4 regions of the Citricoccus sp. NPDC055426 genome follow, and region 1 is predicted to be linked to each of the others. Evidence: riboswitches for the same ligand, from Rfam matches in the RefSeq annotation. Region 1 holds a riboswitch; each other region holds the start of a gene.
The links. A riboswitch is a leader RNA that binds a small molecule or an ion and turns the genes downstream of it on or off. The one in region 1 is predicted to bind S-adenosylmethionine.

Region 1 (2,191 bases):
GCCACCGCCAGGGGAGCGGACTCGAGCGTGAGCCCGAAGACGACGAGGATCACCGCGCAGGCGGCGAAGCCGAGCTGGACGGCACCGCGGATGCGTAACCGGGACGCCAGCCCGGCTGCGGCGAAACCACCGACGATGCCCAGGACGTTGAACGCCGCGGCCCCGAGCGTGGCTCCCGCGAAGCTCTCTCCGAACAGGGTCAGGGCGATGATCGGTAGGTACCAGCCGATTGCGTAGTACTGGCAGGCTTCCGCGACCCAGGCGACGTTGGCCAGGATGGTGCGCCGCAGGTAGGGCGGGCGGAACAGCGTGGCCAGCCGGCCGGCGTCGTGCTGGGTCGTCTCGGTCGCCGCGCTGTCCGGGGCGGCGGTGACCTCGGCGCCGGGGAACTCGTACATCCGCTGCAGGGCGGCGGCGGCCTGGGCGTACCGGCCCTTGGAGGCCAGCCACCGCGGGGACTCCACCAGCACGGCCCGCTGGGAGACGAGGAGCGCCAGTGCGACGACGGCGCAGCTGCCCAGCAACCAGCGCCAGATCGAGGTGCCGACCCCGAGGTGGTAGATGCCGAAGGTGAAGAGCAGGTTGGTGGTGGTGGCCACATACCACATGCCCTGCCAGCGGTTGAGCTTGCTCTGGTGCCGTGCCGGCAGGAACTCGGAGATATAGGTCAGCAGCGCTCCGAAGTCCATGGCCCAGGCCACGCCGGCGAGCACGCGGGAGAGGATGAGGATCTCAAAGCTGCCCGCGGACAGTCCGATCACCATGGCGACCAGGGCGAAGGCCTTGGCTGCCAGGAGGATGTTCAGCCGCCCGAACTTGTCCGCCAGGCCTCCGGCGAAGGGGCAGACGAAGATCGCCACGAACATGTAGGTGCTCGTCACCAGGGAGACCTGGACGGGGCTCAGGCCCAACTCGCGGGTCAGCGGATCGAGACCGGAGGCGAGGGCCGCACCGGCGTAGGCCTCGAAGAACACCCCACCCAGGCCGAGGATCCACACCCACTTCATGGCCGGCCGGGTGCGGCCGATGTCCAGGCCGTGGACCACGGATGCCTCGGAGTCGATTCTCAGTGTGGACGTGCTCATGGCCTGTCTTCCCTACCTTGGCTCGCGTCTTGCCCGCACCAGTGGGCTGCGGGCCGAATCCTCACCTGGGGCACCCCACACGTGCGGAGGGTTGCCGGCCACGGAACCAGGGTTCGCTGTGTGTGGCACTCGTGATTCGCCGCCGACGCTATCGGCGGGGCGGGCCCGGGGCATGCCGGCGGTCTTGGTCCGTCATCCTGGCGGTGTTTGAGCCGATCACCCGGGTGCAGGGGACGGAGATGACGCCGTGAGACGCAGGGTGGCCTGCCAGGTTCTCCAGGACCTCAGCCCGCCGGCGCCTCCAGGGCCGCCTCGATCGCGCTGCGCATCTTCTCCGGTCCGGTGGCTGGCGCGAAACGCTCGATGACCCGCCCGTCCCGGCCGATGAGGAACTTGGTGAAGTTCCACTTGATGGCCCCGCCGAGCAGCCCGGAGGTCTCCTTGCGCAGCCAGCCGAATAGGGGGTGGGAGCCGGAGCCGTTGACGTCCACCTTGGCGAACATGGGGAAGTCGACCCCGTAGTTCAGCTGGCAGAACTCGCTGGCCTCGGCGTCCGTGCCGGGTTCCTGGTTCGCGAACTGGTTGCAGGGGAAGCCCAGCACCACCAGACCCCGGTCCTGGTACTCGGCGTAGAGCTCCTGCAGGCCCTCGTACTGGGGCGTCAGGCCGCACTTGCTGGCGGTGTTGACCACCACGGCCACCTGTCCGGCGTAGTCGGCGAGCGGCTGCTCCTGGCCGGCCACGGTGGGGGCGGCGAAATCGTACAGCGTGGGCATCAGTCCTGCACCACGTTCACGTGGACATCGATGTTGCCGCGGGTGGCGTTGGAATACGGGCACACCTGGTGGGCCTGGTCGGCGAGCTCCTGGGCCTGCTCGGCCGACAGGTTCGGCACCACCACCTCGAGGGTGACCTCGAGGCCGAAGCCGCCGGCGTCGTTGGGACCGATGCCCACGCGGGCACCCACGCTGGACTCGCCCAGGTCTGCCTTGGCCTTGCGGGCCACCATCTGCAGGGCGGAGTGGAAGCAGGCCGCGAAGCCGGCGGCGAAGAGCTGCTCGGGGTTGGCGCCGTCACCGGAGCCGCCCATCTCCTGCGGGACAGCC
Region 2 (2,191 bases), 110 kb from region 1:
CGTTGGACTGGACGTCACCGATCGGCTCGTCGAGCTCGAACTCGGCCAGGTTGATGCCCATCCAGCCGGACATCAGCACCAGCCCGCCCTCCACGTCGATGTACTTCGAGAGCTCCTCGTACTTGGCGCGGGCCTCCTCGTCGGTGGCACCCGTGACGATCGTCTGCATGGACATCACGCGGACGTCATAGGGGTCACGGCCGGCCTCGACCAGGGACGTCCGGATCTTCGCGGTGGTGCCCCGGATCAGATCGTCCGTGGGCGAGTTGATGAACACGGCCTCGGCGTGCTTGCCGGCGAAGGCGCGGCCGCGGGTGGAGGCCCCGGCCTGGTAGATCACCGGGGTGCGCTGCGGGCTGGGCTCGGTGAAGGCGATGCCCGGGGTCTTGAAGTACCTGCCCTCGTGCTCGATCCGGTGCACCTTGGCCGGGTCGATGAAGACGCCGGACTCCTTGTCGTACTGCACCGCGTCGTCCTCCCAGGAGCCCTCGAGCAGCTTGTAGACCACGTCGAGGTACTCGTCGGCGTGGTTGTACCGCTCGTCGTGCTCCATCTGGTCCTGCTGGCCCATGTTGATGGCGGCGGAGGGCAGGTAGCCGGTGACCACGTTCCAGCCCACCCGGCCCTCGGTCAGGTGGTCCAGGGTGGCCAGGCGGCGGGCGAACGGGTAGGGGTGCTCGTAGGCGGTGCCGGCGGTGACGCCGAAGGTCAGGTTCTTCGTGACGGCGGCCATGGGCGGGACCACGAGCAGCGGGTCGTTGACCGGGACCTGGGTGCCGGCCTTCAGGGTGGCCTCGTCGGAGGATCCGTAGACGTCATAGGGGCCGAGGACGTCCGCGATGAACAGTCCGTCGAAGAGGCCCTTCTCCAGGGTCTGGGCCAGCCCGGTCCAGTAGCCCAGCGTGTTGTAGTCGCGGGCGTGGTCCTCCGGGTGGCGCCACAGTCCCGGGGACTGGTGGGCCACGCAGTTCATGTCGAAGGCGTTGAAGAGGATCTCCCGCCGGCCGGCGGAGGTGGTGGGCACGCCCTCGGGGAGGCGGGCGGAGGCTGCGGGTTCAGGGGTGGGGACAGACACGATGATGCTCCTTCCATCGGTTCTGGCGGTAGCACCTGTCCGGTCTCCCGGTGGTTGCTGCGGCGTCGTGGAGCCAGATCTCTCAGCCGCTCTGGATGGTTACCCGTAGATTCCACCACACCCGGAGGCCGCGGGACCACCCGCCGGGTCACGAGGAGTCACCCGGCGGCGAGGACCACGATCGGCTCGGTGGTCGGGGCCTCGGATCCGCCGTCCGGCTCCACGGTCACGGCCATCGCGGCGCCCGCGGGGACCTGCTGCATCCGGACCAGCGCGCGGCCGTCCTGGACCTGCAGCAGGCCCGCCGGCTGGGGCGGCTCCTCGCCCTGGATGGTCCACAGCTGGTAGTCGTGCCCCTCGGCGGGGTCCGGCAGGTCCCGGACGGCCAGCACGGCCTCACCGTTGGGCGCCATGGCGACCTCCGCCGCACCGCCCCCGGCCACGTCCGACTCGAGGCGCTGCGCCCCGTCCACCTGCAGGACCTGCTCGAGGGCGGTCACCTGCTCGCCCTCGGAGATCCCGGGGGCCTCGGCCCAGGGCTGGGTCACCAACAGGCCCACGGCGACGACGGCGGCCGCGGCCGCCGAGGCCACCGTCACCCACCAGCGGTTCCGGTCGGGCCGGCGCTGGGCGCGGTGCCGGTCCAGGTCGGCGGGACGGGAGCGCTCGGGTCCGGAGCCCTGCTGCGCGTCCTGTCCGATGCCGTCCACTTGGGTGCCGTCCACTTCGGTGCCGGCCACGGCACCCAGGACGCGGTCACGCAACCCGGCCGGGGGCTCGGCCGGCGTGCTGGCGGCCAGCCGGGCGACCGTGCCGTTCAGGGCATCGGCGCGGTCCCGCAGTCCCGGGTCGGCCTCCAGCCGCCGTTCGAGGTCTCGGCGTTCCTGGCCGTCCACGGCGTCCAGCGCCCAGGCGGCGAGAAGCGCGTCGTCCGGGCCGCCGTCGAACCCGCCCTCGAGTCCATCGCGGTGTGTCATGCCCCCACCCCCAAACAGTCCTGTAGTCGTTGCAGCGCGCTGCGCATCCGGGATTTCACGGTGGCCAGCTTGGCCCCCAGGCGTTCGGCGACCTCCCGGTAGGTCTGGCCGCCGTAGTAGGCCGCGGTCACGGCCTCGT
Region 3 (2,191 bases), 120 kb from region 1:
CGTCCACCCCGGGCAGGGGGCGGGATCCGCAGCCGGGCTTGAACCGCTCATCGGTCTGCCGCGGGGAGAGGATGGTCGCGCCGGTCTCGGATTGCCACCAGGTGTCCACCATCGGCACGCCCACTGAACCGTCGCGCGCCACCCGCGCGCCGCCGTCGTCCGTCTCGGCCTGCAGCTGCGCATCCAGCGCGGCGAGCCGGTCCCGGCCGATCTGGGTGCGCGCCCAGGTCCAGGCCTCCGGGTTCACGGCCTCGCCCACGGTGCCGACGAGGCGGATGCTGGACAGGTCGTACTCCGCGGGGATCCCCTCGGGGAACCAGCCCATGAGGGAGCGCACAAGCGTCGGCGCGGTGTAGTACGAGGTCACGCCGTAGCGCTCGATGACCTCGAAGTGCCGGCCCGGGTGCGGCGCGTTCGGCACGCCCTCGTAGATGACCTGGGTGACGCCGTTGGAGAGCGGGCCGTAGATCTCGTAGGTGTGGGCGGTGACCCAGGCGAGGTCTGCGGTGCACCAGTGCACGTCATGCTCCCGCGCGTCCACATCCGGGTTCGAGAACAGGAAGTCGTGGGACCAGGAGGCCTGGGTGAGGTAGCCGCCGGAGGTGTGTACGAGGCCCTTGGGCTGGCCCGTGGTGCCGGAGGTGTACATGATGAACAACTCGGTCTCGGCGTCGAAGGCCTCGGGGGTGTGGGTGGTGGGCTGGCGGTCCACGATCTCGTGCCACCACACGTCCCGGCCTGGGGTCCATGCCACGTCCGTGTGCCCGGTGCGGTTGAGCACCAGCACGTGCTCGATCGCGTTGTCCCCGGCCACGGCGGCGTCCGCGTTGGCCTTGACCGGCACGGCCTGGCCGCGGCGGAACTGGCCCTCGGAGGTCACCAGCAGCTTGGCGCCGGTGTCCTCCACGCGGAACTTCAGCGCCTCGGCCGAGAAGCCGCCGAACACGAGTGAGTGCACGGCTCCGATCCGGGCGCAGGCCAGCGTGATGACCACCGTCTCCACCAGCACGGGCAGGTAGACGACCACGCGGTCGCCCTTGACGATGCCCAGCTCGGTCAGCGCGTTGGCGGCCTGGCTGACCTCTCGCTGCAGCTGCGCGTAGGTGACGGCGCGGCGGTCGCCCGGCTCGCCCTCGAAGTACAGCGCCACCTTCTCGCCGCGGCCGGCCGCCACGTGCCGGTCCACGCAGTTCACCGCGACGTTGAGCCGCCCGCCCTCGAACCAGCGGATCTGGGGCCCGCGCTCGGCGAGCGGGTCCGGGTCCGTCCATGAGTGGGTGGTGTGCCACTCCGTCTCCCAGTCCAGGCGGCGCGCGGCGGCATCCCAGAAGGCCAGGCGGTCCTGCTCGCTGACGGGCTGACCGTCCCCGAGACCGCCGTGCAGCAGGTGGGCGGGGCGGCCCGGATGGACGGTGGTGTCGGCGGAATTCACGACGGCGGCCGGCAGCGGAGCGGGCAGGGCGGCGGTTTCGGCGGTGGTGGCGTTCGGGGCAACAGACACGAGGGGAACCTTCTTTCCATCGAATCTGGCGGTAGCACCTGGTGGCCGCTGCGGCGCCCCGAGGGGGCTGGAGCGGACCACGGGTTGCTGCGGCGTCACGGAGCCAGATCTCTCAGCCGCTCGGGATGGTCGATTCCACTCTAGGGCCCGGCCGGTACGCGGGTCTAAACGGGTGACGGCGTGCGACGCGGTTCAAGTCGGGACTAGTTGACGTGCCTGACTAGTCAGGCATACGATCTAGTCATGACAGGGGACAACTGGCCGAGCGAGTGGCTGCGGGGTGTGCTCGGGGTGTGCGTGCTGCGCATCCTGACGGACGGCTCCAGTTACGGCTACGCGATCATCCAGCGTCTGGCCGAGGCCGGCCTCGGGACCGTCAAGGGCGGGACCCTGTACCCGCTGCTCGGCCGGCTGGAGGAGGCCGGGCACCTCGAGGTCGAATGGCGGCCCGGCGACGGCGGCCCCGGCCGGAAGTTCTATGCGCTCACCCAGCAGGGGCGCCGGGAAGCGGCGGACCAGGCGGCCCGCTGGGCCGCGTTCACCGCGACCACCCGGATGCTCACGGACGGCGCGCTGCCCGACGCCCATGAATCCGCAGGCCACGAGGGAAGGGATTGACATGAGAACTGGGCACGATGGATCGACGTCTCAGTCCGGAAATCCGCTGAACTATGCCCGGCTGGCGCCCGG
Region 4 (2,191 bases), on a different contig from region 1:
ACTCCTGGCTCATGGTCCGGATGAAGCGGCGCTCCGGTGAACGCCTGCTCTTCGGCCGGCTCGCAGCCTCCACCCTGGTGGGCGAGTTTCTGGACACGCTCGTCTTCTGCTCCATCGCCGCCGGCGTCATCGGCATCACCGACGTCCCGACCTTCCTCAACTACGTGCTCGTGGGCTTCGTCTTCAAGTCCGTGGTGGAGATCGTGCTCTCCCCGGTGACCATGTGGGTCATCGGCCGGGTCAAGAGGGCCGAACCCGCCTACTCCGCCTGACCCCCTGGGCGCACAGTGACCTCACCCCCACCGACGTGACGCGGTCTGGTCACCCCGTGCCCCGGGAACAGGGGCTTTCATCGGACGCCGCGGGCCGTGACACTGATGCGCATGGCCCACCCAAAGATGTACGACGACGGCGACCTCCACTTCCAGCGCGTCCGCGCCGTGGCGCTGGACCTCCCCGAGGCGCAGATGAAGGTCTCCCACGGTCGGCCGGCGTTCTTCACCACCACGGTCTTCGCGTACTACGGGACCTCGGTGAAGGCGGCGGCCGCAGGGGGCGACACCCCGCTGCCACCCGGCGGCCGCCGGAGCGGGGACTGGGAGGGCTACCTGCAGTATCCCCGCGCCCTGGTCATCAAGCCCGAGGGCTCCGACCTCGACTTCCTGGAGCAGGATCCCCGCGCCTTCCGCCCGGCCTACCTGGGCGCGAGCGGGTGGTTCGCCATCGACCTCTCGGCCCTCGACCCGGGCGCCGATGATGACGACGAAGGCTGGGCCGAGGTCGCCGAATGGCTGGAGGCCAGCTACCGGCTGACCGCCCCGGCCCGCTGCGTGAGGGCGCTCGACGCCTGAACGCTGGGCCTGATCGGGCCCGTCATCCCCCGTCACACAGGAGCGGTTGGGGCCGCTCCGGCCCCGACGTGGCGGATCGGGGCCGGAAGATGACGGCGCAGAACGGTTCATGACGACATGGTTGGCAGGCCCGGACCGCCTCCCTAGTGTTGACCTCGGAATCACGAGATCCGGTGCGAAGCCCTGGCTGGCCGGACGGCAACCCTCTCACCGTAGTGGGGTGCTCCAGGTGATGATTCGGCCCCCGGGGACCGCCGCGGGGCAAGTACGGCATCACCGCAACCGCATGCCCCGCATCGCGCGTCTCCGGTGTGCCATGGATGACAGGGACCACCCATGCCGGACAGCACTCAAACCAACACCACCACCACCCCCGACGCCGGCCCCGCCGGCCAGTTGCCCACGTTCGAGGACCTGCGCGCGGCCACCGCCGCCTCCGGACCGACGGACGCCCAGCTCACCGCACATTTCGCCCCGGTCTTCGCGGCCGTCGCCGCGGGCACCGCCCAGCGCGAGCTGGACCACGAGCTGGCGTTCGCGGCCATCGAGTACCTGCGCGGCGCGGGCTTCACTCGGGTCCGCCTGGGCCGGCAGTACGGAGGCATCGGGGCAAGCCTGCCCCAGCTGGCCGAGCTGCTGGTGGACCTGGCCGCCGCGGACCCCAACCTGCCGCAGGCCCTGCACGGGCACTTCATGTTCACCGAGCAGCACGAGAACGAGTCCCAGGGCGCGGTCTCCGAGTGGTGGCTGGCCGAGGTGGCAGCGGGCCGGATCTTCGGCAACGCCCTGGTGGAGCTGCCGCCGTCCGCCGGCCAGCGCCCCGTGCACTGGATCGACGCGGACCCGGACACCGTGCAGGCGGCCGCCGCCACCGGCACCACCGAGGTGGCCCGGCTCACCGGGGACAAGTTCTACTCCACCGGGGCGGTCTTCGCCGACTACCTGCTGGTCTCGGCCATTAAGCCCGGTTTCGAGGAGGACGGCCCGGTGTTCGCGATCATCGACGCCCGGGATCCCGGCGTGCAGCGGATCGACGACTGGAACGGCTTCGGCCAGCGGCTCACCGCCTCCGGCACCACGACGCTGGACCATGTCCCCGTGCAGGCCCAGCGCACCCAGGAGTTCAACGTGCCCACCGGGGTCCTGGCGTACACGGTGCTGTGGCTTGTGCTGACGGCCACCCAGGCCGGGATCGGGACCACCGCCCTGGGCGAGATCACCGCCTTCGTGAGGGGCCGGCGTCGTACCTATGACCACGCCGCGGCGGAGACACCGGCGGAGGACCCGCTGGTGCACCAGGTCATCGGCGCGGTCTCCGCCAAGGTCGCCGCCGCCCGGCA

Region 2: it holds a riboswitch for S-adenosylmethionine, as region 1 does, so the genes downstream of both, AB0K08_RS01415 (LLM class flavin-dependent oxidoreductase) here and AB0K08_RS01930 (MFS transporter) in region 1, are expected to answer to the same signal.
Region 3: it holds a riboswitch for S-adenosylmethionine, as region 1 does, so the genes downstream of both, AB0K08_RS01370 (AMP-binding protein) here and AB0K08_RS01930 (MFS transporter) in region 1, are expected to answer to the same signal.
Region 4: it holds a riboswitch for S-adenosylmethionine, as region 1 does, so the genes downstream of both, AB0K08_RS06195 (acyl-CoA dehydrogenase) here and AB0K08_RS01930 (MFS transporter) in region 1, are expected to answer to the same signal.

The regions. Positions count from the first base shown of each region.
Region 1 covers NZ_JBFARZ010000001.1:416,102-418,292, forward strand. The annotation lists gene AB0K08_RS01930 (MFS transporter) at 1-1,085, opposite strand, end outside; SAM riboswitch class IV at 1,106-1,222, opposite strand; gene AB0K08_RS01935 (glutathione peroxidase) at 1,370-1,861, opposite strand; gene AB0K08_RS01940 (organic hydroperoxide resistance protein) at 1,861-2,191, opposite strand, start outside.
Region 2 covers NZ_JBFARZ010000001.1:303,277-305,467, reverse strand. The annotation lists gene AB0K08_RS01415 (LLM class flavin-dependent oxidoreductase) at 1-1,024, opposite strand, end outside; SAM riboswitch class I at 1,086-1,177, opposite strand; gene AB0K08_RS01410 (anti-sigma factor) at 1,234-2,052, opposite strand; gene AB0K08_RS01405 (sigma-70 family RNA polymerase sigma factor) at 2,049-2,191, opposite strand, start outside.
Region 3 covers NZ_JBFARZ010000001.1:295,113-297,303, forward strand. The annotation lists gene AB0K08_RS01370 (AMP-binding protein) at 1-1,387, opposite strand, end outside; SAM riboswitch class I at 1,515-1,633, opposite strand; gene AB0K08_RS01375 (PadR family transcriptional regulator) at 1,745-2,119, shown strand; gene AB0K08_RS01380 (hypothetical protein) at 2,121-2,191, shown strand, end outside.
Region 4 covers NZ_JBFARZ010000003.1:87,503-89,693, reverse strand. The annotation lists gene AB0K08_RS06205 (queuosine precursor transporter) at 1-272, shown strand, start outside; gene AB0K08_RS06200 (MmcQ/YjbR family DNA-binding protein) at 384-851, shown strand; SAM riboswitch class IV at 1,011-1,125, shown strand; gene AB0K08_RS06195 (acyl-CoA dehydrogenase) at 1,188-2,191, shown strand, end outside.